One region of the Polycladomyces zharkentensis genome, then DNA from elsewhere that is predicted to be linked to it. Evidence: riboswitches for the same ligand, from Rfam matches in the RefSeq annotation. Region 1 holds a riboswitch; each other region holds the start of a gene.
The links. Region 1 has a riboswitch for cyclic di-AMP ahead of JQC72_RS07860 (ABC transporter ATP-binding protein). Riboswitches for the same ligand answer to the same signal wherever they lie in the genome.
Positions count from the first base shown of each region.

Region 2: it holds a riboswitch for cyclic di-AMP, as region 1 does, so the genes downstream of both, sleB (spore cortex-lytic enzyme) here and JQC72_RS07860 (ABC transporter ATP-binding protein) in region 1, are expected to answer to the same signal.
Region 3: it holds a riboswitch for cyclic di-AMP, as region 1 does, so the genes downstream of both, ectA (diaminobutyrate acetyltransferase) here and JQC72_RS07860 (ABC transporter ATP-binding protein) in region 1, are expected to answer to the same signal.
Region 4: it holds a riboswitch for cyclic di-AMP, as region 1 does, so the genes downstream of both, kimA (potassium transporter KimA) here and JQC72_RS07860 (ABC transporter ATP-binding protein) in region 1, are expected to answer to the same signal.

Region 1 covers NZ_JAFHAP010000008.1:122,228-130,126, forward strand. The annotation lists gene JQC72_RS07850 (phosphoenolpyruvate synthase) at 1-2,237, opposite strand, end outside; gene JQC72_RS07855 (efflux permease Rv1217c-related protein) at 2,410-3,213, opposite strand; gene JQC72_RS07860 (ABC transporter ATP-binding protein) at 3,210-4,097, opposite strand; cyclic di-AMP (ydaO/yuaA leader) riboswitch at 4,287-4,455, opposite strand; gene mutS (DNA mismatch repair protein MutS) at 4,849-7,473, shown strand; gene mutL (DNA mismatch repair endonuclease MutL) at 7,486-7,899, shown strand, end outside.
Region 2 covers NZ_JAFHAP010000005.1:59,275-67,173, reverse strand. The annotation lists gene JQC72_RS04830 (MGDG synthase family glycosyltransferase) at 1-115, opposite strand, end outside; gene JQC72_RS04825 (alpha/beta-type small acid-soluble spore protein) at 256-543, opposite strand; gene JQC72_RS04820 (FMN-dependent NADH-azoreductase) at 688-1,323, opposite strand; gene sleB (spore cortex-lytic enzyme) at 1,523-2,251, opposite strand; cyclic di-AMP (ydaO/yuaA leader) riboswitch at 2,255-2,403, opposite strand; gene JQC72_RS04810 (superoxide dismutase) at 2,538-3,155, opposite strand; gene JQC72_RS04805 (HAD family hydrolase) at 3,598-4,737, opposite strand; gene JQC72_RS04800 (cell wall-binding repeat-containing protein) at 4,964-6,712, opposite strand; gene JQC72_RS04795 (metallophosphoesterase) at 7,359-7,899, shown strand, end outside.
Region 3 covers NZ_JAFHAP010000011.1:60,502-68,400, forward strand. The annotation lists gene ehuB (ectoine/hydroxyectoine ABC transporter substrate-binding protein EhuB) at 598-1,470, shown strand; gene ehuC (ectoine/hydroxyectoine ABC transporter permease subunit EhuC) at 1,571-2,230, shown strand; gene ehuD (ectoine/hydroxyectoine ABC transporter permease subunit EhuD) at 2,232-2,903, shown strand; gene ehuA (ectoine/hydroxyectoine ABC transporter ATP-binding protein EhuA) at 2,919-3,740, shown strand; cyclic di-AMP (ydaO/yuaA leader) riboswitch at 3,920-4,062, shown strand; gene ectA (diaminobutyrate acetyltransferase) at 4,293-4,808, shown strand; gene ectB (diaminobutyrate--2-oxoglutarate transaminase) at 4,822-6,105, shown strand; partial or broken gene JQC72_RS12500 (ectoine synthase) at 6,124-6,510, shown strand; gene thpD (ectoine hydroxylase) at 6,594-7,484, shown strand; gene JQC72_RS12510 (M14 family metallopeptidase) at 7,645-7,899, opposite strand, start outside.
Region 4 covers NZ_JAFHAP010000004.1:333,156-341,054, reverse strand. The annotation lists gene JQC72_RS03495 (GNAT family N-acetyltransferase) at 94-762, shown strand; gene kimA (potassium transporter KimA) at 946-2,766, opposite strand; cyclic di-AMP (ydaO/yuaA leader) riboswitch at 2,864-2,998, opposite strand; gene JQC72_RS03485 (DNA internalization-related competence protein ComEC/Rec2) at 3,178-5,598, shown strand; gene JQC72_RS03480 (RNA polymerase sigma factor) at 6,140-6,682, shown strand; gene JQC72_RS03475 (zf-HC2 domain-containing protein) at 6,679-7,377, shown strand; gene holA (DNA polymerase III subunit delta) at 7,403-7,899, shown strand, end outside.

The sequences.
Region 1 (7,899 bases):
TCTTCCAATGCCTTCCGGGAATGAATCAATTCCCTGACATCACCGTTGAAGCGGTTCTCCAGCAAGGCGACCAGTTCATCCAATGTCAAATAGAAGACATCTTCTTTCTTTTCAAGGATTCCTTTTTCAAACAGAGTGTTCGCTTCTTCCAAAATGGCTTCTCTGTAAATGTCAAAATAGCGGATCATGATATACTTGGGCAGTTCACGGATTCCCACCGTATTTCGGTAGAGGGTGATAAGGCGGGATAATTTTTTTGCTTTTCTTGTGCCGCCGGGTGTTGCTTTGACCCGTTTCAATAAGGATTGAATCGCCTCATTCGCTTCTTGCTCTCCCTGTTTGAATTTTTCCCGGTGTTCATTCGGGGCATTGCTTCTCATATGACTGAGAATGGATGGGACGAGCATGGTGGGCGCTTCTTTGTAGCGAACCCGAGTGATATCAATTTCCCCCGGGGCCCGCATCCCGAACCTTTCCATAAACCGGTCCAGTGCGGCTTTAAATGCATCTCCGCCTTCCACTTTGCTTAAGCCTTCATAAAACATTCGGTCTTCCGCCCGTTCCAGATATTCCACTACTTCAGGATAGTTTCTGGCCGTGTCGGCCAGATCCCCGATCATCAGCCCCATTTCACTTGTCACATTGCCCGGAGGGGATTTGTAAACCGATGCGCTCAATTCTTCACCCAGCCATTTTTTTACTTTTCGTTTTATGATCGGTAATGTAATGAACCCTGTATATACGTAGGCCATTGGAGCAACCAGTGAGAAAAACCCGCGCTTGGCATGTTTTTGTATGAACTGAATCCACTGTGCTCCGGACCGTTGAAACACCTCCTGTCTAAAGCGGGACAAGTCCTGCTCATAGGTGGAGGTAGCCCTCTGAACGGCCAGATGCGGATTTTCAAAATACATGATTTTGATCAACCGGGGAATCACTTTGCCATAAAATGCAAGCAGCTGTTTCACTGCGCGGAAAACCTGTCTCTTCACCCCCCGTTTGGGTGCTCTCTTTTGAAACTCTTCGCTTAAAACAACCTTCTTCAGCGCCAACACATTATCGTCCGTCACAGAGCTTTTGAGAAGCTTACGCTGTACGAACTTCAAATACATGAAACTGGAACAATCCCAGAAGAGCCTGCCACCCGCTTCAACAAACGGAGATGAATCATCTTTAAACGGATCGAGCGCTTTCCAGACGGAGATCCCGAGCGGTTTCATATAGTCTGTCATCATTTGACTGTGGCCAATTGAAAGATATACATGGTAATTGTCATCATCAGCAGCCGGAACCGGGTACAGAGAAGTGATGGGACGGCTTTGCAGGATATAGATGCGGTCACCTTCCAGACACCACTCGATATCTTGTTCCGCACCGTAATGTTTTTCGATCCTGCGCCCCAGTTCCGCCAGCTCCAAGATCTTCTGATCCGGAAGCGCTTGTTGTTGTTGAAGTTCCGGCGGAAGTTCCCTGATTTCCGTTCCACCCCGGGAAACAGGGAAGATGCCTTTCTCCTTTTTCGCGATTTGTTTCTGGATAATCTGCTGGTCACGTACTTTATACAAATCGGCCGTCACAATGCCGGAAACAAGTGCCTCTCCAAGTCCAAACCCGGCATCAATGGAAACCGTGCGCCGATGTCCTGTAACCGGGTCTGCCGTAAACATGATGCCGGACACATCAGGAAATACCATCCGTTGCACCACGACAGACAAGGATATGGACCGATGATCGAATCCGTTATTGATACGGTATACGATCGCCCGATCTGTGAAGAGGGATGCCCAGCATTTTTTGACTGCTTCAATGAGTTGTTCAGCCCCCTTCACATTCAGGTAGGTTTCCTGTTGACCAGCGAAAGAAGCGGTTGGTAAGTCCTCGGCTGTTGCACTGGAGCGGACAGCGTAAGCATGATCTTCACCCAGTTTCGACCACGCCTTGATGATTGCTGATTTTATTCGATCAGAAAGCGGGATCGTAAGCAAGTGATGACGAATTCTCTGTCCCAATGAGCGGATCTCGTCGAGTTGTTCCGGTTTCAACTGATTCATCAGGTTGAACCATTCATCCATCTTATCACTTGCTTCGATGAAATGGCGGTAAGCCGATGTCGTGATGCAAAATCCAGGAGGAACGGGGAATCCCGCTTTTGTCATCTCTCCCAGATTTGCTCCTTTCCCGCCGACCATAGGCAAGCTGTGGCGATCGATCTCATCGAAATACTGAACATATTTCATGACCTTTCACTTCCTTTTCAAACAAGTAGGGACCAAAGCTCCACGACTTCACGCGCTGTTCGATACGGACACAATCCGTGACACTGAAGTAGAGGGAGGTGCCCAGTCGGGCACCATCATGAGTGCCAGCAGGGAATGAACAGGATCGTTTTTCGGAACGCCATCTGCCTCGTCACAATGACAAATCTCGCCGGCGGAAAACCATCGTCGCAATGAGGAACAGCACCATCGCGGTAAAGCCCAAACCTGCCGCTATCCACAAAATGTCTTCTTCTCCCCGTGCGAGACGTGCCGGTTCATACAGGCTGAACAACGTCCAGTTCCGGAGCCAATCCAGTTTTTCACCCAGTTTACCGGCAAAGTCCATCGCATAGAACAGGATGGTCACTGTTGCCGACCAGGATACCGCCTTCTTTTCATCGTCAAACAGGCACGAAAACAGGAAGCTGTATGCGCCGATCACAGAAAAAAACAGGAAACAGACCAGATTCAGTTCCATGTAGTCTGACCGATTCAAGGCGGGTTGATCCAGCAGCCAGGTATCTCCCGCGATCCCGCCGAGAAAGGTGAACAGGTTGATCAGCCCGAGCCCCGTGATGAAAAATGCGACTTGCGTCAGGATGAGCCGTGACCGGGACAACGGCGTTGACAGCAGAAATGCCATGGACCCCCGGTCGACATGCCGAGCCACCAGCCGGGTCGGGATCACCACGCTGTACACCATCAGCAGGATCAGATACAGGAAGGAGTGGTACTCAACAGCGATAAAATCGTTCAAACGCTGTACACCGGCCTCAATTCCCAACACTTTCATCATCTCTTCCGGCATTTTCTTCAGCAATTCATTCATGTCTCCGGGATTCAAGCTGGGATAGATGGAAACAATCATCAGCACATAAAGAAACGACCCGATCGCCATCGCTGCCAATGTCTTGCCGTGCAACCGCCACATTGCCCGGTACAGCGCAAGGTTCATCGTTCGTTCGCCTCCCGTCGTTCATAGTAGTGCATAAAGATTTCTTCGAGATCCATCTCTCTGTGTTCCAAATGGCGCACATCCACATCGCCCAGAGCGCGGATCAGGGGATTCAGATCACCTTGTACCTCGATTTCAACCGTGGTTGCTCCCCGGCGGACCACACTGAGCCCGGCCTGAATCAATCGGTCGATGTCCGATTTTCTTCCCAGCGTCACAACAAACGCTTTCCGCTGCTCACTGCGCAATTCCTGGACGGATTTCACAGCGATCAGCCGTCCTTTCCGGATGATGCCGACCCGGTCTGCCGTGCGCTCGATCTCCGGAAACTGATGAGAGGACATGAAAATCGTTTTTCCTCGCTTTTTTTCTTCCAGAATCAATTCCACAAACCCCCGTTGCATCAGGGGATCCAAACCGGAGGTGGGTTCGTCCAGGATCAAAATCTCCGGATCATGCATGAATGCGGCCACAATGGCCAGTTTTTGTTTCATTCCCTTGGACATTTTTCGGATCGGGACTCGGGGGTCCAGTTCCAGTCGCTCCAGCAGCTCATTCCTTCTGTCATCCTTCTGTCCACGGAGTCCCGCCATCAAATCCAAGAAACCGGTACCGTCCAGTCCTTCAAACATGGCGATCTCCCCCGGGAGATAACCGGTGACTTTTTGAATCTTGTCCGATTCATTCCAGCAGTCCATGCCCCCGATCTCCGCTTTGCCCTCATCCTGTCTCATAAAACCCATCAAGTGACGAATCGTAGTGGATTTTCCCGCACCGTTTGGTCCGAGATAACCGAATACTTCACCCCGATTCACTTCAAGGGTGAGATCAAAAATTCCCTTTTCACCCGGAAACCGTTTGGTCAATCCATGAATCCGTATCATGATCGAGCCTCCTCTCCGCCTTTCCGGCGATAAAAATCATCCGTAACGTCCATCATGGTGTCTTTCTTTCGCCATCGCCATTCTTGAGCGTAAAAGCTTCCCGTCACCAACAGAAAAAGCCACGAGAAGGGTGTCTTCCCGTGGCTTTTTGAGCACAGCAAAAACAGCCGTGCTGCCGCACGATTCCACTCCCCCTCTCACAACGCTTACGAGGTTAGCTGACGGATTCGGGTGGCTGAGAGTCACCCTACCCGGGCATTAACCCGGGATTCACCCCATGCAGTCCGTGACCGATTCGCCACAGCCTGCGGTTGGTTCCCCCGCTCCCGCGTATCGCGGGATTCAGCGATTTACGAGGATGTATTTTATTTTTAAATCGAGCTCATCATACTCCTCCGACCACCTGATGTAAAGTGTCATTTTTCATCAAAAAGGAATGAAATACCGTCATGTGACCCGATCCGTTTGATGGGAGATCCATTTCTCTTCTGTTTACTCCCCCTGACGAAATCCGTCGGGCAAATCCTTTTCAAACCATATTCCCGGATACAGGTTGATCATGAGGAATGACGAAGTGCGAAAAGATGTATGGATACGGCACTCGCAGTTGGGGCGGACTGCACCGTGTTCGTACAGTTGAGACCGCTCCTCATTGTTGATCGGGGTGAAACAGACGTTGTTCGGTCCGTTGGGGAGTGTTACAATAGACCGTACGAAACAACGACTCTTACCGTTCGGAGGGTGTCCTGTTTTGGCCAAATATACGCCGATGATGGAACAGTACTTATCGATTAAGGCAGAGTATCCGGATGCCTTTTTATTTTTCCGTTTGGGCGATTTTTACGAGATGTTTTTTGAGGATGCAAAAAAAGCAGCCGAAGAGCTGGAAATTACGCTGACCTCACGCGACGGCGGGAAAGAACGGGTACCGATGTGCGGTGTGCCGTATCATTCCGCCGAGGCGTACATTGAGCGATTGATCGAAAAAGGATACAAAGTCGCGATCTGTGAACAGGTGGAGGACCCCAAAGCGGCCAAAGGCGTGGTCAAACGCGAAGTGGTTCGCGTGATCACACCGGGAACGGTCATTGAGGAAAAAATGCTGGCCGACAAAGAGAACAACTTTTTGGTGGCGCTCGCTACCGATGGCCGTGCGCATGCGTTGGCGGCCGGGGATCTTTCCACCGGTGAATGGTACGTGACCCAGTTGGAAGGGTCATTGGACCGGCTGATGGATGAAACCGGTGCATACCGACCACGGGAAGTGCTGCTCGACCCCGCATTGGCCGGGGATCGTCACTTCCAAAAGCGGCTTGGCATGCGGTTGGGATGTCTGTTCACCCCAATGACCGAGGAGAAACTGGGGAACGCCGGTGAACTGGAAGCGGCATTGGCCCAGCAATTTCCATCGGCAAAAGAGGTGTTCACGACAGCGCTTTTGGTCCGGGCTGGCGGGATGTTGCTTCGCTATCTGCAAGATACGCAGAAGCGATCCCTGCGGCATCTCAATCGGGTTCGACGGTATGATGCCCGCCAGTTCATGATTCTGGACGAAGCGGCCCGGCGCAATCTGGAACTGACCGCTACGTTAAAGGACGGTCGGCGTCAAGGATCGTTGCTCTGGTTGCTGGATCAGACGGCGACCGCGATGGGGAGCCGGATGTTGCGCCAATGGTTGGACAAGCCGTTGGTGAACAAAGAGGCGATCGAGGAACGGCAGGACGCGGTACAGGCGTTTCTGGACGACCTGCTGTTATTGGAGGAAGTCCGGGAACGATTGAAGGAAGTGTATGATCTGGAGCGATTGGCTGCCAGGATCGCGTATGGTTCGGCCAATGCCCGGGAATTGCAAGCGCTTCGCCGTTCGCTGGAGGCGCTTCCCGCATTGCGGCAGGTGTTGGCCCGGGTGGATTGCCCGCCGCTTCGGATGATGGGCGAACATATGGATGTGTGCGCAGATGTGGCGGAGCTGATCGCCAGGGCGATCGAGGATGATCCCCCCGTTTCGGTCAAAGAGGGCGGCTTGATCCGGGAAGGTTATCATCCCCATTTGGATCGGCTGCGTACGGCGCAACGGGAAGGGAAGAACTGGATCACCCAGTTGGAGCGTCGCGAGCGGGAAGCGACGGGCATCAAGTCGCTCAAAGTGGGTTACAACAAGGTATTCGGTTACTATATCGAGGTGACCAAGGCCAATCTTCGCCATTTGCCGGAAGGTCGATATGAACGGAAACAGACCTTGGCCAACGCGGAGCGGTTTATCACGCCGGAGCTGAAGGAAAAGGAACAGTTGATTCTGGAAGCGGAAGAAAAGTCGGTGGAATTGGAGTACCAGCTGTTCACCGAGGTCCGCGAACAAGTGGCCCGGCAGATTCCGCGGTTGCAAAAGCTTGCCGAACAAGTGGCGCGGTTGGATGCGTTGCAATCGCTTGCCGCCGTGGCCGACCGCTACGGATATGTCCGTCCGGTCATCCGCACGGACGGTCGCTTGCGAATCGAAGCGGGGCGGCATCCGGTGGTGGAGGCGGCCAACCGGGAGGAGCCGTTCGTGGCCAACGACGCGGATATGGACCCGGAGGACCGCCAGATCTTGCTGATCACCGGTCCCAACATGGCCGGAAAAAGCACCTATATGCGCCAGGTGGCCCTGATCACGTTGATGGCGCAAATCGGCAGCTTCGTTCCCGCGAAGCGAGCGGAAACCCCCATCGTGGACCGGATCTTTACACGGATCGGTGCGGCGGACGATCTGGTCGGGGGCCGGAGCACGTTTATGGTGGAGATGGCGGAGACGTGTCAGGCGCTCACCCAGGCGACGAAACAAAGCTTGATCCTGCTGGACGAAGTGGGACGCGGTACCTCTACATACGACGGCATGTCTCTTGCCCATGCGATCGTGGAATACATCCACGATCATGTGGGGGCAAAAACTTTGTTCTCCACCCACTATCATGAACTGACCCGGCTGGAGGAAACGCTTCCCCGGGTGGTGAATGTGCACGCCCGATGCGTGGAGAAAGACGGAAAAGTGGTCTTTCTCCACCGGATCGAACCGGGGCGTGCTGACCGCAGTTACGGGATTCAAGTGGCTGAGCTGGCCGGATTGCCGCCGGAAGTGATCCGTCGGGCCAAAGTGATTTTGGACCAGCTGGAGGGGCAGTCGGAAACGGCCGCCACGGTTCAGCAGTTGGAGTTGTTCCCGACCGTTCCCGAACCGGAGACGCGAAAGGAAAAGGTCCCCGAACCGGAATTGAGTGAGACGGAGCGGGAAGTGCTGAAGGAACTGGCCGAGTGGGATCTGATGGGTTCCACCCCCCTGGACGCGATGCAGTTGATCCACCGTCTGCAACAACGGCTGAGATCCAGCCGGGTGTAGGGAGGGCCGAAGATGGGAAAGATCCGCATTTTGGACGATCATTTGGCCAACCAGATCGCGGCGGGAGAAGTGGTGGAGCGACCGGCATCCGTGGTGAAAGAGCTGGTGGAAAACGCGATCGATGCGGAGGCGGACCGGATCGCGGTTGAGTTGGAGGAAGGCGGTATCCGCTCGATCCGCGTTTCCGACAACGGTTGCGGCATGGACCGGGAGGATGCGAAACTGGCTTTCGCCCGGCATGCCACCAGCAAAATTCGCCGGGAGCGGGATCTGTTCGCGATCCGCACGTTGGGTTTTCGCGGAGAGGCACTGCCCAGCATCGCTTCCGTATCCCGTCTGACTCTGACCACCCAGGACGGATCAGACCAACCCGCCACCCGGCTCAAGCTGGAAGGGGGCGAAATGGTCTCGATTGAGGAAACGTCC
Region 2 (7,899 bases), on a different contig from region 1:
GCAAATCGACATACATCACTTTTGCATTTCGCTCTTCCATCACATGCAACAATGCTTGTGCCGCCGAGTTGTGCCCGGCACCAAATCCCATCGACAGTAGCAACACACGTTCCATCTGGCGCCCTCCTCAATCCCACTCCTCTATCATTATGACAAAACCGGCCCGTTCCGTCTCGTGTCTCATCAATATGTCGCCAAAAATTGATCGATCTTTAACAATGATGAAACAGATTGGACGGCCCGATCGGGCCGTCGTCAGGGCCGGGATCTTTGACGCGCCAGCTGCTCCTGCGCCATTTTGACCATTTCCCGTACCATGTGGCCGCCGATGGTGCCACCGATTTTGCCGGCATCGGCTGTTTTCAAATCTCCGTTGTCACCGGGTTTGAGGGGCACGCCTACTTGCTTGGCCACTTCCATTTTGACCTGGTCAGGCGACAGCGGTCCCACACCCATCTCTCTGCTCATCACTTGGGCTTTCAACCGCTCCAAGGCCGGCCGTGACTCGGGTACCAACAATCGCCTGCGTCGTTTTCGAGCCATCTTTCCACCCCCTGCAAATAGTTTCCCATCAAGGGGAACAAATGATGTGGCGGACAATAAAAGGAAAAAACCGCCCATTTGGGCGGTCGGTCGTTCTTGATGAGGGCTGAGAGGGGGTTGTGCAATTTTCCCGATTCATTGTACTTAGAAGCGTTTGGCCAACTCACGCGCTTGTTCAACGGCTTTTTGCTTGATCGCATCGGCTTTGTCCGGGAATTGCGACATGCCTTCGGCAATGACGGATTCCACATCATCCACACCCAGGAACGACAACACGGCACGGATATAACGGTCACCGAACTCGAATTCCTTGGTCGGACCTTCGGAGTAGATACCGCCGCGCGCTTGGATATGGACGGCTTTTTTGCCTTTCAAGAGCCCGACTGCACCGTTTTCGGTGTACTTAAATGTTTTGCCCGCGATACAGATGGAGTCGATGTACGCCTTCATCCGCGGAGGAATGCTGAAGTTCCACATCGGGGTGACAATGATGTATTTGTCCGCTGCCGCAAACTGATCGACGATCTCATTGATCCGTCCCACTTTTTTCTGCTCCTCTGCGGACAATTCCTCAAACGCGGTTCCCTGCTGCAATTTGCCCCAACCGCTGAACACATCTTCGTCCAAGAAAGGGATGTCCAGTTTATACACATCCAACTCGACGATTGTATCTTCGGGATTGGCCTCCCGGTAGGCATTCAAAAATGCCCGTCCCACCTGCAAGCTGAACGACTGCTCCTCCGGTTTGGGGTTGGCAGTGATGTACAAAACGGTCGCCATGTGGGTTTCCTTCCTTTCGTTTGTGGAATAGTGATGACGGAATATGAACTAACTTTAGTTACGTTGATATTATGCATTTATATACTTACTTTTGTCAAGCGGAAAATGATGAAAAAACCTCCTCTCATAATATTTCCGTACAGCCTCGTTTTTACTCACGAAAAAAAGCCCGTCCCCCAAGGGAACGGGCTTTTCCTCGTCACTTCGTGAAAATATGCTTTCCGATTTTTTTGATTTGCGGGCGAGACCAGATCCAATCAGAAGTTGCGGTGTCCGGGTTGAAATAGTACAATGCACCGTTTGTCGGGTCCCATCCCCGGATCGCATCCATCGTAGCGCGATAGGCTGTACTGTTGGGATTCAACCAGAACTGCCCGTCCTGTACCGCCGTAAACGCACCGTCTTGGAAAATCACACCGCTTACTGTTTTCGGAAACTCCGGTGAATCAATCCGGTTCAAAATCACGGCAGCGACAGCCACTTGCCCTTTGTAAGGTTCACCTCGCGCTTCACTGTATACAGCTCGTGCAATCAATGAAATGTCTTTTTTCGAAAAGCGAGAATTTACAGAATGACGAGGCTGTTTGTGGACCTTTTTGGATACCGTCTTTTTGGACACGGTATGCCGCTTCAACGATCCCCACGTTTGGGGACCGGCAATGCCATCGATCCGCAATTTATGCTGAATCTGGTACTTGATAACCGCTTTTTCCGTGTTCAAACCGTATATGCCGTCCAGTTTGTCACGGTACAGCCCCAGCTGTTGCAAGCGATATTGCAAGTCCCAGACATCTCCGTTTTTACTGCCGTATTGGATCATCGTCGGTGCAGCCGCTTCCGCCTTACCGCTTCCAAACGGTACCGCGGCTACGATCACTGCAACCACTGCACCCGTGAGCACCCACGCCCACTTTTTCAAAGCAGACACTGTTTCTCCTCCTTTCAAGCCTCCGAGGTTAGCTGACGGGTTCGGGAAAGGAGTTGATCCCGGCCGCCGAAACGGCGGCTTCACCCCAACATGGATTGCGTCCCCCGTACCCCGCGCCGAACACCGACGCGAAGATTCGGCTGTATTGATACACGTTGTCCATTATAAGTTGGATATGGATACCTTTCAATAGAAAATGATTAGAATGTAAGGTATGTATTTCCTTGGAAATTCCACGACAAAAAAAGCGCGGCGGAAGATTCCACCGCGCTTTTGTCGATTCTTCTTATCCGCGTGCCGCTTGGTACCGTTTGGCGACTTCATCCCAGTTGACCACGTTCCAGAACGCTTTGATGTATTCCGGACGCTTGTTTTGGTATTTGAGATAGTAGGCGTGCTCCCACACGTCCAGACCCAAAATCGGCGTGTCTCCATCCATCAGCGGGCTGTCTTGGTTCGGTGTGCTCGTCACAGCCAAAGAACCGTCTTTTTTCACGATCAGCCAAGCCCAACCGCTACCGAAACGGGTGGTTGCCGCTTTGGTGAATTCTTCTTTGAACTTATCGAAGCTGCCAAAGGTTTGGTTGATGGCATTCGCCAACTCCCCGCTCGGTTCGCCGCCACCGTTCGGACTCATGATTTGCCAGAACAGGCTGTGGTTCGCATGACCGCCCCCGTTGTTTCGCACAGCGGTACGAATGCTTTCCGGCACCTGATCGATGTTACGCAAAAGGTCTTCGATCGATTTTTCCGCCAAGGCGGCATGACCTTCCAACGCCGCATTCAAGTTGTTGACATACGTGGCGTGATGCCGGCCATGGTGAATTTCCATCGTTTGCGCATCGATGTACGGCTCCAACGCATCATGGGCATAAGGGAGTGCAGGCAGTTCGTGCTTGGCCATGATTCACCCTCCAATTATGTAGGATTTGGTCCTTTTTCATCTTCGAAAAAGGACGGGCACTTACATCCTTCCCGATTCTATTATGCAAAAAACGTGGAATGATAGTCAACTTAGATGTATGAAAAGTTTTCGTTTGAAATCCCACCAAGTTGTTGATAAAGTCCGCGAACTACGATTTCTCGAGATGGCACACATCATTTGCCGGCTCACTCCGCCTGCGCCCTGCAGAGAAGCAAGTCTTGCCCGTTTCGAATCGAAGGAGAAGGCCGCGACATAGCGGGCTTCGCTCAAAAGGAAATTCTCCGCGACAAAGCCCTGCGCTTTCCCGCTTCTCCGCTTGGCCGGGCCTGACCATCGCTCACATGGGAAAACATTGCGCCTGAGATGACAGGACAGGATCTGGGGCCACTTGGTCAACCTGTCTCAGTGAGCCATCCACGGATTACTTTCCGGCTTCGCTGAAAACACGAGACAATTCCGTCACATCGCGTACAATATAATCGGCGCCCAACTCCTCAAATTTGGACCGCGCGGCCTCTCCGGTCAATCCCGTCAACGTGGCTGCAAACTTGCACCCCATTTTTCGGGCCGCCAACAAATCGGCCACCGAATCCCCCACGATCAGCACTTCCTCACCATTGGGCAACGGCAACTCGAAGGTGAGTACTTCCGCATCCGTTGTGCTCCGACCGAAATACCCTTTTAAATAAGTGTATGGTTGCGGTTTGCTGAGCGGGGCATGTTCCGGGTGCGCCCGTTCGGCCTGAATCACGTCGTCGGCGGTGACGATTCGATCCGGGTCAAACGCATCATATAATCCGAGCGCGGTAAGCGGCACTTCCGTCTCGATCAGCGGCCGGCCGGTTCCCAATCCCAGCACGATGCCCTCTGCCCGTAACCCGTCCAGCACTCGTCGGATCTCTTTGGGGTCGGCCAGCGGAATTTCCTGATGCAAAAATCCGGTTTTGCCCGGTGTGGCTGGTTCCTCGCCTTCCACCTGCCGGTATCGGTCATCACCCAGATACCATGCTTGGAACACTTGGCGGCCCAACTCCCACAACGCGCTTTTGGGTGAGAACGCCTCGGTTTCCACACCCAACCACTCTTTCGCCAACGTGTTGAAATACACGATCAATTCCTGCTTGGTGGCGTTCGACTCGGCCAATGCCGGGATGAATGCATCAAACTGCGGCTGATACGCGATGCCCGCTTCACGCAACCGTCCGCCCAACCGGCGCAACACATCGGCTGTGACGGGTCCGCTCATCGCTTCCGCCACCCAATCCGGCCGCTCAGGCTGAATTTGTTTCAACAAGCGTAGCCATTGCAGGGAAAACGTCATCTGTACCATGTCCCAGTTGGAGTTGATTCCCCGTGTTTTGATCCAATCCAATACCTTGTCGCTGTCAAACACCAGCTGGCGCAATTGACGGATTTTTTCCTCGGAAGGTTGTGTGGTAAACACATCTCCCCGCAATCCCAAATAAAGGGGATTGTACAACAGCTCCCACACGGAGAGTGCGGAAGCGTCAAAGCATCGGTCTTCGCTTAAAAACACCCCATCCACGTCAAACAAGATCATCCGGTACAATGACTCTTCCTCCTCTTTTTCACTACTTCCTTATACTTTACCAGAGGATCGCATCAAAGCCCAACCGTTAATTGCATGAATTCAGTTAACAAAGAAAACCTTCCGCACCAGTTTCCACAATGAACCTGAACGGAAGGATGATCCGACATTTTTCGCTGAAAAAAAGCCACCCTCCAGTCGCTGGACGGGTGGCTTTCATCTGTCCGGATACGTTCGGTCAGTACCCCAAATACCATTGCATCCTTTTCTCGATGGCCGTCGAAATGGAACCCGTTCCGCCAAACAGGTAAACGGAATTCAACGGCCCGATCTGTGACCTCACTTCGCTCAAATGAGCTTCCACATAGGAATGCAACCGGTCGGAAGGAGTGAGGAACAGCGGTGTGCCGGACATCGCGGCCAGCGGAGCTCCGGACAAGGCATCCGTAAACACGTCCCCCCGTGCCAACGCGGCGGAATCGGTGTACATGCCGAAATAACGAACCACATTGACCGACACGTCGTAACGGTCCACCCCGTAAATCCGATCCACCTCGCCCCGTTTGTCCAGTTCAGCCATGACGCGGTCGTCCACCGTGGCTGGACCGCCCGCGATGATGAAGCGACGAATCTCCGGATGGGCTTGGAGAAACTTGTTGATCGCTTCGGGGATGGCATCCCGTTTCACCAGCAGCAACGGATATCCGTTGAGACCTGCGGGCACGGAAACGGACAGCGCATCGGAAAACACTGTACCCGACGCGATAACGGCCGTATCGGTCGGCTGCATACGGACCAGACGATCCGCCGTGTTGGCAGACACTTCAAATCGATCTGCACCCGAAATACGCTCCGCCACAATTCCCATCTTGGCCAATTCTCCGCGTACCTGAGTGGACACGGAACCCGTCCCGCCCAGTATCACGGCATGTTTCGGCTTCAGTCGCTCGATTTCGGCTTTTACCTTGTCAGGCAGATGATCCGGCTGTGTCAGCAACAGCGGAGCTTCCATCCGCGTCGCCAACGGGGCGCCGGATAGCGCGTCCGGATAGGTCAAACCGCTTGCGATGTATACTGTTTGCGGGTCGGCATATCGTTTGTCGATTTCCCGGCTGATATTGGCCGACACCTCAAAACGGTCCGCCCCGTCCAATCGGATCAGATCGGTGCCGATCACTTCGTAGTTGGTGGATATCCAGTTGCGGGAGCCATTGCGAAACACATCATAGGTCAATGTGTTGTATCCCAGGCGGAATGTTGTCTGAATGGTGAAATCACCCGTTTTTTTGTCTCCGACCGGCCGATCGTTCAAATAGACGTACCCGGCACCGTCTTCCGCACGGGCAATCAACGTGTGCACCTGGTCTTCCTCTCCCTGATTCAACCGGGTGTAATGAGCGTCACCAAAAGGAAACCGGGTGGTAAAATGAGCTTGCTCCGGGTACGAATTTTCCGGGATCAACCCTTCCCCGCTCAATTTGAAATGGTACGGTTGGGAAGCACCCACCAATCCGAAAGTGATCAGATAATAGTTGCCCGCGGGCATGTCGTGTGTATCCGTCACATACCGCAGGGTATCCGCATTGACCAGGTAGTAGGGAACTTCCTGTCCCGCCACGTCGATCACTTCGATATCGCTTTGCCGGCTGAGACTGAAGTAGAAGTAATGGATGTCGTACATGGTGGCTTGCCCTTTGAATTCCACTACGGATGGTTCGGTTGACTGCGCGGTACCCTGTTTGCCCAACTTCATTCCTTTTTGCCCCAACGCCGCAACACTCGGTAACCGCAAAATTCCGTGGGCTTTCATCTGTTTTAACCGCGTCATTGCACGCTGTTTCATCTGTTCCTGGGTCGATCGATGCTGTTTTTGTACGCTTGTTTTCGTCGTTGAACCTTTCTGGGCATTTGTTCCCATCACCGGCATGATCGCCAACGAAACCGTCAACAAACAAGCAATCAGCAGCTTCCCCCATCTTCTCAGCAATCTGATCCTCTCCTTTTTCATCAATGACGGGCTTGGACGGCGTGACGATTGCCCCCCTCACTCTCGCTTTCACCGATCACCCTTTCACGTGGAATTTTGCGCCCCATTCTCTTTATTCGCTCATGATTTCCTTTTTGTGGCAATCAATAGATCCGTAAAATTTCATTTCCATCGGGGAATGTAAGTTGTATTTGAGTGGATCAATCAGATCACAAGCATGTAATTGCTAAGAGAACGCGATATTTTTTGCGCTTGAGTCCTGTTGATCGAGGTGAACCTTATTCTACGGAAAAGGACACTTTCTATCGTCCGGGCTCAGTACAGGTGACTTCAATGAAGGATGTTGAAAAATGAATGGTGAAAGAGAACCACTCATGCTATTCTCAACCTGAGGCATGCAAATCATATTGTCCGCATTGCTTCCCGGCTTGTTTCACCTGCGCTCTTCCGGGAAGTAATTCCGTATTGGACCGGGAGCGTAGGAAGGGCAAAATACGCTTCGCTTAGAAACAAATGCGCTCGATGGGGTTCCAGCGCTTTCGCGGGATTATGCTCTCTGTTAGGCTTTGCCCGTCTCTTACCCGGGAAACATCACCGCCAGATCCATATGACCGAACACCCCCAGCCGAATGAAAAGGGGAAAAACATGCAAATTCACACCAAGCTGACCAGAAGGCAATTTCTCAAACGATTGATGACGGTGTCGATGGGATTAACCGGATTGGCCGGTTCCGCGGGTCTGTACGGATATGGAATTGAACCGTATTGGCTCGAGGCAGTGCACGTGTCCATCCGCATTCCCCGTTTACCGCAAGCATTTGATGGGGTGCGGATCGTGCAGTTCAGCGATTTGCATCTCGGATTTCACCTGATGGCACAGGATTTGGACCCCATTGTGAAAACGATCCGGCGTTGTCGGCCCGATTTGCTTCTGTTCACCGGTGATCTGGTCGACGATGACCCCAATGTCATAACCGTGGCGATCCCGTATTTGTCCCGAATGCGTGCCCCACTCGGCCAATTCGCCGTACTGGGCAACCACGATTACCGCGATCCCGAAGCGATCGTTGACGGCTGGAAACGGAGCGGTTTTGAGGTGTTGCGAAACGAACACCGCCTGATTCGAAAAGAGGGGGATGTGATCGTACTCGCAGGTGTTGAAGATATGCTGATGTCGCTTCCGGATA
Region 3 (7,899 bases), on a different contig from region 1:
GGGAGATGTAAACGGTACACCCGGAATAGGGGTGGTTTAACACTTTGTCAGCAGTCTCGAACACCACAAAAGTGGTGTTTTTATTGTGGGTAATTGGTGTACCGATCGCAAAGTGATCTCTGATACGATCCACCAGTGAACGTCTTCTTCGAATGGATGACGCGAAACCTACGATGCGAGCAAAACTCATGAAACGAAAATCACTTGTGGATGGAGGTTTGCCACACCGGATGAAGCGAGAAGCCCGCGGCGTTGCTTCAGCCGTTTGGGGCAAATCACCATTTCCTCTGACAATATGTTAGGCGGGGACCAACAACGGGATTGCCCCGTCTTTTTATCTTATACCTACTTTAATGAAAAGCGCACTGGAAAAGTATACACCGACGCTATTGCCTCTCGTAAAACGGGGGCTGAATTTTATGGCGATGTTATCATTATTGCTCGATTTATCAGGCAAGAAGTAAAATTCCGTTTCAAATTTTTCTCTCGGGGAATAAAGGTGATGAGGCTGTGGCCATGGAGTCCCGCTTCATCGAGAGAGGATACGGGTCGAAAGGTGAGTGACGGAGGCGACAAAAACAAAGGAGGAAAAGCTTGGTGTCAAAGAAACACTTTTTTATTGTTGGCGTATTGCTGGTATTCATCATGTCAGCGACGGCATGTGGGCTTCATTTTGGCTTGCATGGTGGGGACACGCTCAAGCGCGCCAAAGAAGAGGGGGTTGTCACGATCGGTTTTGCCAATGAGAAACCTTATGCTTATAAGGATGAAACGGGAAAAGTGACGGGAGAAGCCGTCGAGGTGGCACGTTCTGTTTTTAAAAAGATGGGGATTCACAAAATCGAGCCGGTTTTGGTGGACTTTGGGTCATTGATTCCCGGATTGAAATCGGGTCGTTTTGATGTCATTACCGCGGGGATGTACATCACCCCGACTCGTTGCAAAGAAGTGGTGTTTGCCGATCCTGAATACAAAATCGGGGAAGCAATCGCAGTGAAAAAAGGAAACCCGAAGAAACTTCACAGTTATGAGGACATCGCCGCCCATCCGCAAGTGAAGGTCGCGGTGATGAAGGGGGCGGTTGAGGTCAGCTATTTGAAGAAATCGGGTGTGAAGGAGAATCAGATGATCATTGTTCCTGATCAGCCTTCCGCGATCTCCGCATTGGAATCCGGGCGGGTGGATGCGATCACGATGACAGGTCCTTCTTTACGGGCGATGATGGAATCCACCGGTGCCCGAGATATCGAGGAGGTAAAGGACTTTCAACAGCCGATCGTGGACGGAAAAAGTGTCCTCGGATATGGAGCGGCTGCCTTCCGAAAAGAAGATAAACAATTTCGGGATGCATTCAGTCGAGAATTGGCGGAAATGAAAAAGTCGGGTGCATTATTGAATGTTCTCAAACTGTTCGGATTCACCGAAGAGAACTTGCCTGACAAAAAGGCGGATGAACTGTGCAAACCGTAAGAGTCCCACTGTATTTAGATCCCGTCCATGGGCAGGGATGAGCTGAGACCCCTGATTTATCACGAGGCACACGATTGTTTGAATCGCAACGGGAAAGGATGTGATTCCGATCGGGGTCTGCGAAAAAATATTGCCTTCTTTGCTGCAAGGGCTTGGAATCACGGTTCAGCTGACGATCTATTCGGCGATATTGGCCTTTTTCGTCTCCTTTTTGGCAGGGTTTGGACGTCTGTCGCGGTTTTATCCGCTCCGAGCGGTGTGCACTGTTTTTGTTGAAGTTTTTCGCGGAACCTCTTTGCTCGTTCAATTGTTTTGGCTTTATTTTGTCCTGCCGCAGCTCGGCATCTGGTTGTCGGCGGATTTGGCGGGTTTGCTCGCTCTCGGTCTTAACGCCGGGGCGTATGGATCAGAAATCGTCCGCAGCTCGATATTGGCCGTCCCCAAGGGGCAGATCGAAGCGGCTGTTGCGCTGAACATGACACCGGGGCAGAGGATGCGGAGTGTGATCCTGCCGCAGGCTTTCCGCATCATGTTGCCATCTTTCGGTAATCTTTTCATCGAATTGTTGAAAGGAACCTCTTTGGTTTCCTTGATTACGATTTCTGATATGACATTTCAGGCGACAACCTTGCGGACCAATATGAATCAGCATACCCCTGAAATATTCGGTCTGTTGCTCATCTTGTATTTTCTCGTCGCCTATCCGCTGACGTTGGGCGTGCGTTGGTTGGAGCGCAGACTTTCAACGGGGAGGTCTTAACGTGGGATGGTCTTGGACGTTTACTTTGCAAATTTTACCGCAACTGCTCGATGCCGTGAAGATTACGATTGGTGCGACGATCGTCTCCTATTTGATTGCACTTGTCGGCGGTCTGTTGATCGCCTTTGCACGACGGTCTGAGGTCAAGCTTTTGTCATGGGTGACCGGCGGTTTTATCGAATTTGTGCGCAGCACACCGCCATTGGTTCAGTTGTTCTTCATTTTTTATGTGGCACCTCATTTTGGATTGAGGTTGTCTCCTTTCACGGCTGGTGTACTGGGATTGGGCATTCACTATAGCACCTATCTGTCGGAGGTATACAGGGCAGGTATTGACGCGGTCCCGCGCGGGCAATGGGAAGCTGCCGTCGCCCTCAACTTTTCAAAAACGCAAACGTGGATGCGGATTATTCTCCCGCAGGCCGTCCGGCCGATTGTTCCCGTATTGGGCAACTATTTGATCGTGATGTTTAAAGAAACGCCGCTTTTATCGGCAATCACGCTGATCGAGTTGCTGGGTCAAGCGCAAATTATCGGCTCCAATTCATTCCGCTATTTGGAACCCATTACGCTTGTCGGGGTGTTTTTCCTCATATTGAGTTACCTTTCCTCACTCCTGGTACGCCGCTTGGAATCTTGGCTCCAACTCAATCAAAAAGGATTGATAAACTGAAGGGGTTTTGAGGTGATGCATGTGAAATCGGATCGCATAAACCCAATTGTTCGTTACCGCAAGGTCAGCAAGTTCTATGGCAAAACTCAAGTGTTGCACGAAATCGATTTTGATTTGGCTCCTGCAGAAAAAGTAGCGGTAATCGGGCCGAGCGGGTCCGGCAAGACGACGTTTGCCCGTGTTTTGATGACGTTGGAAAGGCCGACGTCGGGTACGATTGAAGTTGACGGTGAGTTGCTCTGGCACAAAAAAAAGGGCGGGAAGCTTGTTCCGGCTGATGAAAAACATTTGCATCAAGTGCGCGGCAAAATCGGAATGGTGTTTCAGCAGTTTAATCTGTTTCCGCACATGAACATTTTGCGAAATGTGACGGAGGCACCGATCAAGGTATTGGGATTGTCCAAGGAAGAAGCGATCGAGCAGGCCAAAACCATGTTGGATAAAGTAGGGTTGCTGGATAAGATCGACGCATATCCGTCACAATTATCCGGCGGTCAGCAGCAGCGGGTGGCGATTGCGCGTGCGTTGGTCATGCAACCCAAGATCATGTTGTTTGATGAGGTGACGTCTGCGTTGGACCCTGAGCTTGTCGGGGAGGTTCTCGGGGTTATCAAGGAGATTGCAGCGGAGGGCAAGATGGCGATGTTGATCATTACACATGAAATGGGTTTTGCCCGGGAAGTGGCGGATCGGGTTGTTTTCTTTGATGAAGGACGAATTATGGAAGAAGGACCGCCGGAAAAGATTTTTGGTGACAGTCCGAAGAGTCCACGTTTACGTAAGTTTTTGGGCAGTTTTTGTCAGCAGACGATAGAGTCGATGTCCAATTGGAGATGAATGGCAGTGGAACGAAGCGAGAAAGGGAGAATAGATCAATTCATCCGATCTGAACATAGGAGAAAGAGTATACGAGGGGATCAACGGAATTTATAGAGGATGAATCATTATGGTAAATATGGTATTATAAGACAAAGTAAAAATATTAACAATTGATTGTAGGAAACAGTTTATATTGACAATTAAAGACGCCTTATTTCATTTCGATGGAAACGGGGGAACCAAGCGATTGGGGTGAATTCCGGATTGACACCGGAATAGATGTGAAGCATTTCTCATCCATCTTGCCCGCCAGCCTTGTCGGCTGAAGCAGTGAGATCCAAGGGATTTGCCAATTTTGCGCCGGACTGACTTTTCCTGTGCACGAGAAGGCGGATCTGAGTCTTTGACCGCGTACGGATTGCACAAGCACGGACCGGTACAGACTTTTTCCTTGGAATGATGGTTCCTGGGAGAAAGTTTGCACCGGTCTTGTACTTTTTTAATCGGCGATGACGCGCTGTGCGGGACATTTTGGCATGGCGTTGAGCCGTCGGTACCGGGGAGGAGGTGATGAATCTGGAAACCGGGTTGATGAACAAAGTGGCGCTTCGCCAACCACAGGTAGCGGATGGAATCGGGATCTGGAGCCTGGTTCGGGACACCGGAGTGTTGGACGTCAATTCCCCTTACAGTTACCTGATGCTGTGCAAGTTCTTTTCGGATACTTGTGTGGTTGCCGAACAGGAGGGACAAATCGTCGGTTTTTTGTCCGCTTTTCGACCACCGGCAGACCAGCAAACCCTGTTTGTGTGGCAGGTGGCCGTGGCCGAGTCTCAACGGGGCAACGGGTTGGGAAAGGCGCTTCTGAAAGCGTTGATCCGTCGGGACGCTTGCAAAAATGTCCGTTATCTTGAAGCAACCGTTTCTCCGTCGAATCTTGCATCCCAGGCTTTATTCCGGGGATTGGCACGGGATTTTGCAACGTGCTGTGAAGTTTCGGAGTGTTTTCCCGCCCATCTGTTCCCGGGGGGAACTCATGAATCGGAAATGACGTTTCGGATCGGACCGTTTCGGTATCAAACTTAACTGGGGGGATTTGGTGAAAGTTGCGGAGGAATTACATTCACCGTTGAAGGTTTTTGAAGCTTTGGAATCGGAGGTCCGCAGTTACTGCCGGAGTTTTCCGACTGTCTTTGCAAAAGCGAGCGGCTATCAGCTGTGGGATCGGGACGGCCGGGAATATGTCGACTTTTTTGCCGGTGCCGGCGCGTTAAACTACGGCCACAACAATCAACGAATCAAGGCCAAGCTGATCGACTATTTGATGGAAGATGGCATTACGCACAGCCTTGATATGGCGACAGAAGCAAAAGAAAAGCTGCTGGAACGGTTCCATGAGGTCATTTTAAAGCCGCGAAATCTTCACTATAAAGTGATGTTTCCGGGACCGACAGGCACCAATTCGGTGGAAAGTGCGCTGAAGCTGGCCCGCAAAGTAACCGGGCGGGACACAATCATGAGTTTCACCAACGCGTTTCACGGCATGACAATCGGTTCGCTGTCGATTACCGGGAACGAATCCAAGCGAAAAGGCGCGGGCATTCCATTGACGAATTCGATCTCCATGCCGTTTGACGGCTATTTTGGCAGTGAGGCCGACACGGTCAGCTATATTGAGCGTTTTCTCGAAGATAATGGCAGCGGCATTTCTCTCCCTGCAGCCATTATCCTTGAGACCGTTCAGGGTGAAGGCGGCATCAATGTGGCCAGTTTTGAGTGGCTCCGCAACATGGAAGAACTGTGCCGGCGCTGGAACATTCTGTTGATTGTCGATGATGTGCAGGTGGGATGTGGACGGACGGGGCCATTTTTCAGCTTTGAACCGGCCGGGATCTATCCCGACATCGTCTGTCTGTCCAAATCAATCGGGGGATATGGCATCCCGTTGGCGATGACCTTGATCAAACCTGAGTATGATCTGTGGGAACCGGGCGAGCATAACGGTACTTTTCGCGGCCATAACCTGGGGTTTGTCGCTGCGACCGAAGCACTCAGTTACTGGGAAGACGACCAGTTCAGCCGAGAAATCCTGGAGAAGGGAGAGAAAGTCAGACTCTTCCTGGAAATGCTTGCACAACAGTATCCCGAGATGGCAGGGGAAGTGCGGGGAAGAGGGCTTATCCAGGGAATTGAAATCGGAGTGGACGGGTTGGCCGAAAAGATTTGCGCGGCCGCGTTTGAACGGGGTTTGATTATGGAAACATCCGGTCCCAACAGTGAAGTCGTCAAAATCATGCCTCCTTTGACCATTGATGAACAGGGGCTTGAAAAGGGACTGACCGTTCTGGAGGAAAGCTTTGAGCGGTGCAAACAGATGATGTGAAAAAGGAGACAGGTAATCATGATCGTCAAACATCTGAATGACATCATCGGAACGAAAGATGACGTGGACACTGAGACGTGGAACAGCCGCCGTCTGCTTTTGAAAAAGGACGGGATGGGCTTTTCGTTGCACGACACGATTATCAAGGCGGGAACAGAAACCACGATTTGGTACAAGCACCATGTGGAAGCGGTGTACTGCATCGAGGGAGAAGGAGAAATTGAGGTCGTGAAAGACGGCACCGTTTACCCGATTCAGCCCGGAACTTTGTATGCGCTGGACGGTCATGAAAAGCACTATTTGCGTGCAAAGTCCGATATGCGGATGGTTTGTGTGTTTCATCCGCCGTTGACAGGGCGAGAGGTACATGATGAAGAAGGGGTGTATCCCATCATTGAAGAGGAGTCACGGGAGAATCGCCCGAATCCACACCCTGACGAAAGGGCACAAAGGGTGGAACCACAAACCGTTCGGGGGGAATTGGGGAAATGAGCAACTTACAGGGCGGGGTGATGGATCTCTATCCTTCGCGAGTGGATGACAAACCGGTGATTTTGGAACGGAAAGATCCAGTCATTTATACCAAAGATCCCGCAGCAGGTCCGCTTGATGCCGAACAGCTGGAATTTTATCAGAAAAACGGATACCTGTTCTTCGAACGTTTCTTTTCTGAGGAAGAAGTGCGGGAATTGCGCAATGAGCTGAGACGGCTCTGGGATGCGAACCGGGATTCGGATGCGGAGGAAGTGATTCGTGAGCCGGAAAGCCGGGAAATTCGATCGATCTTTGCTGTTCACCGCAACAGCGATACTTTTAAACGGTTATCGCAAAATCAGCGGCTGACAGACATCGTCAAACAAATTCTCGGCAGTGATGTCTACATCCATCAGTCCCGAATCAATTACAAAAAGGGTTTTGCGGGAAAAGAGTTTTACTGGCACTCTGACTTCGAGACCTGGCATGTGGAGGATGGCATGCCGCGTATGCGGGCGTTGAGCTGTTCCATCTCGTTGGAAGACAATTATCACTTTAACGGGCCGTTGATGGTGATTCCGGGCTCCCATCAATATTTTCTCTCTTGTGTGGGCCGTACGCCGGAAAATCATTATCGGCAGTCGCTTCGGAGACAGGAGTACGGCGTTCCGGACCAGGACAGTTTGACCTGGTTGGTGAATCAGCACGGGATTGACGCATTGACAGGCCCGGCCGGTTCGGTCGTGCTGTTCGACTGTAACATCATGCACGGGTCCAACGGCAATATCACCCCTTTGCCGCGGAGCAATGTGTTCTTTGTTTACAACAGTGTGGAAAACCGGTTGGTGGAACCGTTCTCCGGGCAATCACCCCGGCCGGAGTTTATAGCAAGCAGAGAGCGGTAACCGGGAAATGCCTGTGTTAAACGCTTGATTGAGTGACTCCCCTATTACCCCAATTGCTACCTTGGCAGACATCGAGGTCTTGTTTTTGAAGAGGTGTGCCCGCAGTATATTTAAAAGCCGCCGTTCGAACGGCGGCTTTTTTAGGTGATGGATCACATCATTACCAATTCTTCTTCTCCATGTACCGGTAAATCGGGAGCTTTTTCCCCGCTTCTGAACGGATGAACCCAAAGGTGACGTAGCTGTCAGTGGACTCCGGTTCCATTGCCAGGGCAGCCAGGTTGGCCGCTGGCTGGTCCATCGGGATTACCCAGCTCCCTGCGGGGAAGTGGACTGTTTCTATGGTTGTGTCTGTTGTCACATGATACTGCGGGTGACCTTCGTATGATTTGTTGGAAGTCTCCTTCGACCGAAC
Region 4 (7,899 bases), on a different contig from region 1:
TTCTTTTGAAAGGAGTGTTTCTTTTTTGGGAGGAAGGACGATTGCCGGCGGGGAATAAAAGTGACGGTGACAACTTGAAAAGGGGACCCGAACATGAATTACGGCGGTCGGACAATGAACCGGGGAATGGCTCATCTCCCTCTTCCTGTCATTCCCATAGGGGCCATACCGGCAAAGCTGTCACCAAGGGTAGGGGATATTGAGGACTGGCGTTGGAGATACCGGCATTTTTTCTTCAGGGGGAAGATCATGAACATCTTGGAGACAGAAAGACTCAGATTACGCAAGATGACGATGGATGATGCCGAAAACTTACTGAAAATTTTTTCAGATCCAATAGCCATGTCTTTTTATCCTGGCACGAAGACTTTCGACGAAACGATGAAGTGGATCAAATGGACACAGTCCAACTACGATCAGTTTGGAATCGGGCTGTGGATTGTTGAGCGAAAAAATGATGGTGTATTTGTTGGCCAATGCGGTTTAGTCCCCCAGGAAGTAAACGGACAACCTGAAATCGAAATCGGGTATTTGTTCGCAAGGGATTATTGGGGACAAGGATTTGCTACTGAAGCGGCGAAAGGATGTCGCGACTGGGGCTTCAAACATTTAGATTCACCGAGATTGATCTCACTCATCGATCCTTCCAATGCACCTTCAGTACGAGTTGCTCAAAGACTGGGAATGAAGCTGTCCGGAAGCATAAAAAAATGGAATAAATCCATTGATGTATATGCCATATCCCGCGATCGAAAAGTTTGACCAACAGGTCCATTGCCATGAAAAGCGGCGGAAGCAAGAGGCTCAAAAAGAGTGGAGGCAAAAGTTCCTTCAGTCTGCCGGAGAAAACGTGCCGGAAGTGACGGTGGGAGACGGAGCCATCCATCCGGCGTAATAAGCAAAGCCCAACCTGCGTCGATGACAGGTCGGGCTTTCTTGATGGTTTCATTTGCGCAAATGGAACGGCACTGTGGAGACGATGACATCTTTTCTCAACAACAGCAGGAAACGCAGCCACAGCGCGGATTGGTTGTGCAAAAAGCGCTGCCACCACCTGCGGGGGATGAATTCAGGGATCAGGACGGTAATCAGGTTGTCGCCTACCCGTTCCTGGACCATGTCGATGAACCTCAGCACGGGGCCGTTGACGCTTCGGAAACGGGAACGGGTGACAACGAGGCGGACGCCGGGATTCCATTGCTCCCACTTTTTCTCCATCTTCTCCGCATCTTCCTCGGTGAAGGCCACGTGGATTGCCACCACGTCATCCCCGATCGTCTTGGCGTAGGCGATCGTGTTGCGAACGACGCGGCTGATACCCCCGACAGGGATGATAATCACATGATCTTTCTTTTCCGGTTTGTCGGTGGCGATGTCGATGCGCAACTCTTCCGCGACAGCCTCATAGTGTTTCCGAACTTGATAAAAGGCGAAGATGAACACCGGTATCACCAATACCACGATCCAAGCGCCTTCCGTAAATTTGGTGACGGCGAAAATCAGCAGGACGATGAACGAGACGACCGCACCCGCGGCGTTGATCGCCAATTTGCGCATCCAGCCCGGGTTGCGCTGCTTCCACCTGCGAACCACCATCCCGGTTTGGGACAAGGTGAACGATAAAAAGACACCGATCGCATACAAGGGGATTAACCGTTCCACTTCTCCTTCAAACGCCACGATCAACCCGATTGCGGCCAAGGCCAACACGATGATGCCGTTGGAGAAATTGAGCCGGTCTCCGCGGGAAGCAAACATCCGCGGCATAAATTTGTCCTTGGCCATAATGGAGGCCAACAGCGGGAAGCCTGCAAAGGCGGTGTTGGCGGCCAGAATCAGGATCAGCGCGGTAGTCCCCTGGATGTAATAATACGGAAGCGTTCTGCCGAAGGTCTCTTCAGCGATTTGGGAAAGCACCGTCTCTGTCGGACTGGGCGTGATGTGATACAGATATGCCAACATGCTGGTCCCGCCGAACAACACGGCCAGCAATAATCCCAGAAGCGCCAATGTACGCGCCGCATTTTTCGTCTCCGGTTTCCGGAAGGCGGGAGTGGCGTTGGAGATGGCTTCGACGCCGGTCAATGCAGAGCATCCGGACGAGAACGCTCGCAACAATAAGAACCAAGTGAGACCGACCGGAAAGGTGTGTGTCACCGGTGGGACGTCGGCAGGAATCCCATGGACCGCCACATTGCCCAACCCTACGAGCACCAGACCCAGCATGCCCAGGATAAACAGGTAGGTGGGGAATGAGAAAATCGTTCCGGATTCGCGTAAACCCCGCAAGTTGAGGATCATGAGGAGAAGGACGAAGAATACGGAAATGAGCGTACTGTGATTGTGCAAAACCGGAAATGCCGAAGTGATCGCGTCCGTACCGGCTGAAACACTGACTGCCACTGTCAGTGTATAGTCGATCAACAACGACGCACCGGCGATTAACCCGGCAAACCAACCCAGGTTGTCTGTTGAAACGATGTAGGCACCGCCCCCTCCGGGGTATTCGTGGATGATTTGCCGATAGGAAAGGATGAGCAGTGTCAACAAACCGATAATCGCGCCGGATATGGGCAATGAATACCAAAGCGCCAGCACGCCGATCGGGGCGAGTACATGCAGGATCTGCTCCGTACCGTAGGCGACTGACGACAGCGCGTCCGATGATAAGATAGGGAGCGCTTTCCAAATCGGCAGTTTTTCTTCCTGCAGTTGCTCAGTACGAAGCGGGCGCCCGATGATCAAGCGTTTCAGTGAGGACAACATCACATACACCTTCCCCAGATAAATTCCGTTTTTGTTTAAAACGCAAAAAAGCCATTGAAGTGCCCACTTCAATGACTTTTGGTCATGTGAAGAAGCACACTTCCCTCTCAGCACGCTTACGAGGTTAGCTGACGGATTCGGGTCCGTGAGAGTGACCCTACCGGTGATGGCACCGGATTCACCCCAAAAAATTGGTTCCCCCGTTCCTGTACGGATTCAGCGCTCGAAGTGTGAAACTGTTGATGATTAGGTTTTGTCATGATTAGCATTCTAATACGATTACCGGAACCTGTCAATCAAGGTTTGACAACCGGCCGTAGCAAAATGGCGACAGTTTTTGTCGAACATGGAGGGATTCTGTCGGAATTTGCGGAAAGGATATACCATTTCATCCCTTTTATGGAGGTTGTTATGAAGGCTCCGGTGAGTTGGTTGGCGGGCGGATGGATGGGAGGCATCGGCGTTGCATTGGCATGGGGAAGCGGGTACGGTGGATGGTGGTTGTTCGGGGCGGTTGTTGTCGGGATGGGGGGAGGATGGGTGTGCCTGTGGCGTTGGCGGATGTGGACGGCAACATGCACGCTGCTCTCTTTTTTTGTCGGAGCCGCCTATACGTCCTGGGTGGATGCCCGCAATGTCTCGTCTATCGATGATCGGTTGGCCGATCACGTTGGCATCAAGATGTATGGGGTTATCCAGTCCGCCCCTGAGGTGGATGGAGATCAGCTCACCTGTATGGTGAAAGTCCGATGGATAGAGGTGGATGGTGCCGTTCGGCGCTTGGAAGACGAAAAAGTGTGGTTTCGTCTGCGAGTGCAATCACCGACGGAGTTGCGGACGATTCGCGATTGGACAAGCGGGACGCGGCTGTCGGTGGACGGTGTACGGTTGACTCGACCGGAACCGGCGCGAAATCCAGGCGGTTTTGATGCACGATCGTTTTATCGCCGTCAATTTGTGCATTGGATTGCGTCGACTGACGGGCTTCACGGGGTGTCGGCGGAACAACCGCCTCCATGGCATGTATTCGCATGGGCAGACCGGATTCGGCAAAGTGGCGGCGAAACGCTGGCACAACTGTATCCTGCGGAGATTTCCGGTCTGATTCGCGGATTGGTGCTGGGAGAGAGGAAAGCAGTGCCGGAGGAGGTAGACCGCCTGTTTGCCCAATGGGGACTGACGCATTTGTTGGCCATTTCCGGGATGAATGTGGCCGTCTTCGTCGCGGGCGTGTACGGTTTGTTGACCCGATTGCGCTTGACGCGTGAAGTGGCAGGCGGACTCACGATGGTATCGTTGCCGATATTTGCATGGGTGACGGGGGCGGAAGCATCCGTTGTCCGGGCGTGCATGATGGCCGGTTTCACCCTTGTTGCCGCGGTTTTCGGCAAGTGGCACGACCGGCTGTCCTTTTTGTTTCTGGCAGGATGGATGATGCTGTTGTGGAATCCGTATCAGCTCCTGGAGGCGGGGTTTCAGCTCACCTGTTTGATCACCCTCGGGCTGCTGTTGGCTGTCGAACCACTCAGTGGCCGGTTTCCATTACCTTGGAAGCGTGGCAATCAATTGTTGGCGGTCACATTGATCGCCCATCTGGTATCATTTCCTGTGATGATCGTCTATTTTTATGCTTTTCCCACTGGCTCTTGGTGGGTCAACCTGTGGGTCGTCCCGATTGTCGGTAGCGTGGTGTTCCCTTTGGCACTCCTCTCCTTGATGTTGGGCTGGATCGCACCGGTATTGGGAGCGGTGCCTGCCTGGGTATGCACTTGGGTGACAAAAGGGCTGTTATGGTTGTTGGAACGGTTTTCCGCGGGACCGGGAATGTTGACGTCATGGTCACCGCCGTCATGGATATGGTGTGCGGCATACGCGGCGGTATGTGTATACGCATTGTACGCTTGGACGGGCAACGCGCTTTATCCCCGTCGGCATCGCTGGTGTTCGCTTGCGTTGCTAACGGGTCTGATCTTCTACTCCTATCATCCGTTTTACGGGGGGATGGAGGCGCGCATCACCTTTCTCGATGTGGGGCAGGGGGATTGTGCCGTCATCGAGACACCGAAAGGACAAGTCATCGTAGTGGACGGAGGTGGAATGCCGTCATTTCCGCAAAAGTCGTGGCAACGGCGGCAATATTCCTACGACGTGGGAGAGAACACGGTGGTTCCATATCTGCGTTTTCGCGGCATTCGACAGATCGACTACCTCATCATGACGCATGGGGATACGGATCACATCGGAGGCTTGCAAACAGTGGCGGAACAATTCCCTGTTCGCTTCGTCCTGCGCAATCCCCACCCGCCCCGTACCGAGACGGAACGGAAATTGGTGCGAACATTGATCGAACAAGGTGCCCGTACCGTCACGCCTTCTCCCGGAACGGCATGGACACTGGAACCGGGGGTTGCATGGCAGTTTCTCCATCCCGATCCTGCTCATCTCGCGACCGACGAACGAACCAACAATGATTCCATTGTTTTTTTGCTGCAGATCCAACGTTTCCGCTTGCTGATGACGGGTGACATCGAGCAGGAGGCGGAAGCGGACTTGATGGGGAAGTGGCGCTTTCCACCTGTGGATGTGCTGAAAGTGGCCCATCACGGAAGCCGTACATCAACCGGAGAATCATGGCTTGCGCAAGTCCGTCCCGGTTTCGCCGTGATCTCGGTCGGCCGGCATAATCGGTTCGGCCATCCGGCTCCGGAAGTGATCCGCCGCTTGCAAAGCCATCGGATTCGCGTGTATCGGACGGATCGTCACGGGGCGGTGACCATCCGGATTCGTCCCGCCGGCTGGACGGTGGAAACGATGATGTCGGAGGCAAGATGACGTCACGGATTGCTGGTCGTTGGAAACCGTCGTGTCATTGTCTCCAGTGTGTGTCTGGTGAATACTGTCCGGGTTCTTTCCCGGTTCGCCCCACCTGCGCCTTGCAAGAAAGAAAATCATGACCGCTCGGACCCGGTCAGTGCAGGATGCGGGCAAAGTCCGTTTCGCTTTGAGGAAATGGCCCGCGATTTCAAACCGGCGCTTTCCCGAGTCTTCGCTCAGTTCAGGCTCAGGTCTTCGCTCGCCTGGAAAAACATTGCTCCCTTACGGTATGCCGGCCGCGCCCGAGAAAGGCGATCATTTTCCCGCGGGTATACGTAAACCTCTCGTAAACAGGAGCAAAAAGATGCTCCACCCTGTACCGTAACCGACGATGGCACAGAAGCGGAACAGGTTGTCCCGTCTCGGATCAGACCGGCTTGTCCGACTGTGGTACAATGGGAATGAATTTGCTCCCGGGAGAGCGTACCGCAGTCCGGATTCCAATCAAACAGCAACTTTTGATACCCCAGGACCGTCTGGTAAATTAGGAGGGATAAATGTGGTCGAAGCGGAATGGGTCAAACGGGCGCAAGCCGGCGATCGCGAGACCATGATCCGGCTGCTGCGGGAAATTGAGACACCAGTCTACCGCACGGCCTATTATCTCCTGGGAAATGAGCAGGATGCGCTGGACGCGACCCAAGAAGCACTGCTAAAGATCTATCATCGGATTTCTACTTTTCAGGGGCAATCCCGCTTTGAAACTTGGGCGCAACGGATTGTGACCAACATTTGTATCGATCAGTTCCGCCGCAAAACGAAAGTGGTACCGATGCCGGAAGAGATGCAACCGGTGGATACCGAGGCGGAACAGGCAGTGCACCAATCCCATTTTCATTCGGATTTGAAAACGGCCATTTCGCAATTGCCGGAGCAACAACGCACAGCCGTCGTGTTGCGCTATGTGCACGACTATAGTTACCAGGAAATTGCGGAATCGATGAATTTACCCATCAACACCGTTAAATCCCATCTATTTCGCGCACGCAAACAATTGCAAGTGTTGTTGGCGGAATACAAGGAAGGGGGTGTCGCACGATGAGGTGTGAGGAGGCGCTGGAACTGATCCAGCGGAGCTTGGACGAGGAATTGTCCGATGAGGAACAGGCAAGCCTCCAATCCCATCTGTCTGTGTGCACCGGTTGTTCGGATTTTCACTCGCGGCTGAAGCGACTGGATGAGCATTTATCTCTCCTGCCCCACGTTCATCCGCCTGTCAGCGTGGTCGACCGCATCCTGCCGCAATTGGAAAAACCGAACCCGACACGTACCTTCCGCAGAAGATTCACCAGTATGGGATGGATCAGCGGAGGAATCGCAGCAGCGATCGTAATCGGTGCCATCTTCACACAATGGGGGATGTCGGAAAAGCACACTCCTCCCAAACCGCCGGTTGCGACAAACCCGTCCGGCGGTACCTCAGGGAAGGACCATCCATCCACCCCACCCGGAAATAAACCTGTTGTCGGTGCATCTGAGCACGACACGGGAGACGGAGCCGAATGGTCGCCTCGTCGGCGCTATCAGGCGGTGGTATCCGGCAACCGTGTAGAGGTTCGCACAAGGGAAGGGAAGTTGTGGTATCGCTCTTCTGCTTGGCAAAGTGGAGGCAAAGCCCGGCTCAGTTGGGCGGATGATCGCAAGCTGATTGTGCTGATCGTTTGGCACGAAAAAGACGGTCAAGCGAAATCAGTTTTGAAAAAATATGATGTGATTGACAAACGAGAAGAAAAGTAGAAGGCGGAGCAGGGGGGACTGCTGAATGTACCGCACCTTGGCGCGGGAAATCGTGAAGGGGCAAATTCAGCCGATTTATTTGTTCTACGGCAAAGAAGGTTTTTTGATCGAAGAGATGGTTCACTTGTTGCGCAAACATGTCCTGCCTCCGGAGGATCCTTCCTTTCATGAAGTGATCCTGGACTTGGAGGAAATCCCGGTGCAACAGCTGGTGCAGGAGGCGGAAACCCCCTCATTTTTCGGTGGGCGCCGGTTGGTGATCGGCAAAAATGCATGGTTCTTGACTGCGGTCAAAGGGAAGGACAAAGTGGAGCACCAGCCGGAAGAACTCCTGCGGTATGCGGAAAATCCCCTGGAATCCAATGTCGTGGTGTTGATCGCACCCGCTGAAAAACTGGACACACGAAAAAAAACGGTGAAAGTGTTGGAAAAGCATTGTTGCACCGTCGCCTTTCCCCCGTTGGAAGAAAAAGAGTTGCCGGGCTGGGTGGCCAAACGGTTGAAACAAGCAGGTGCTTCAGC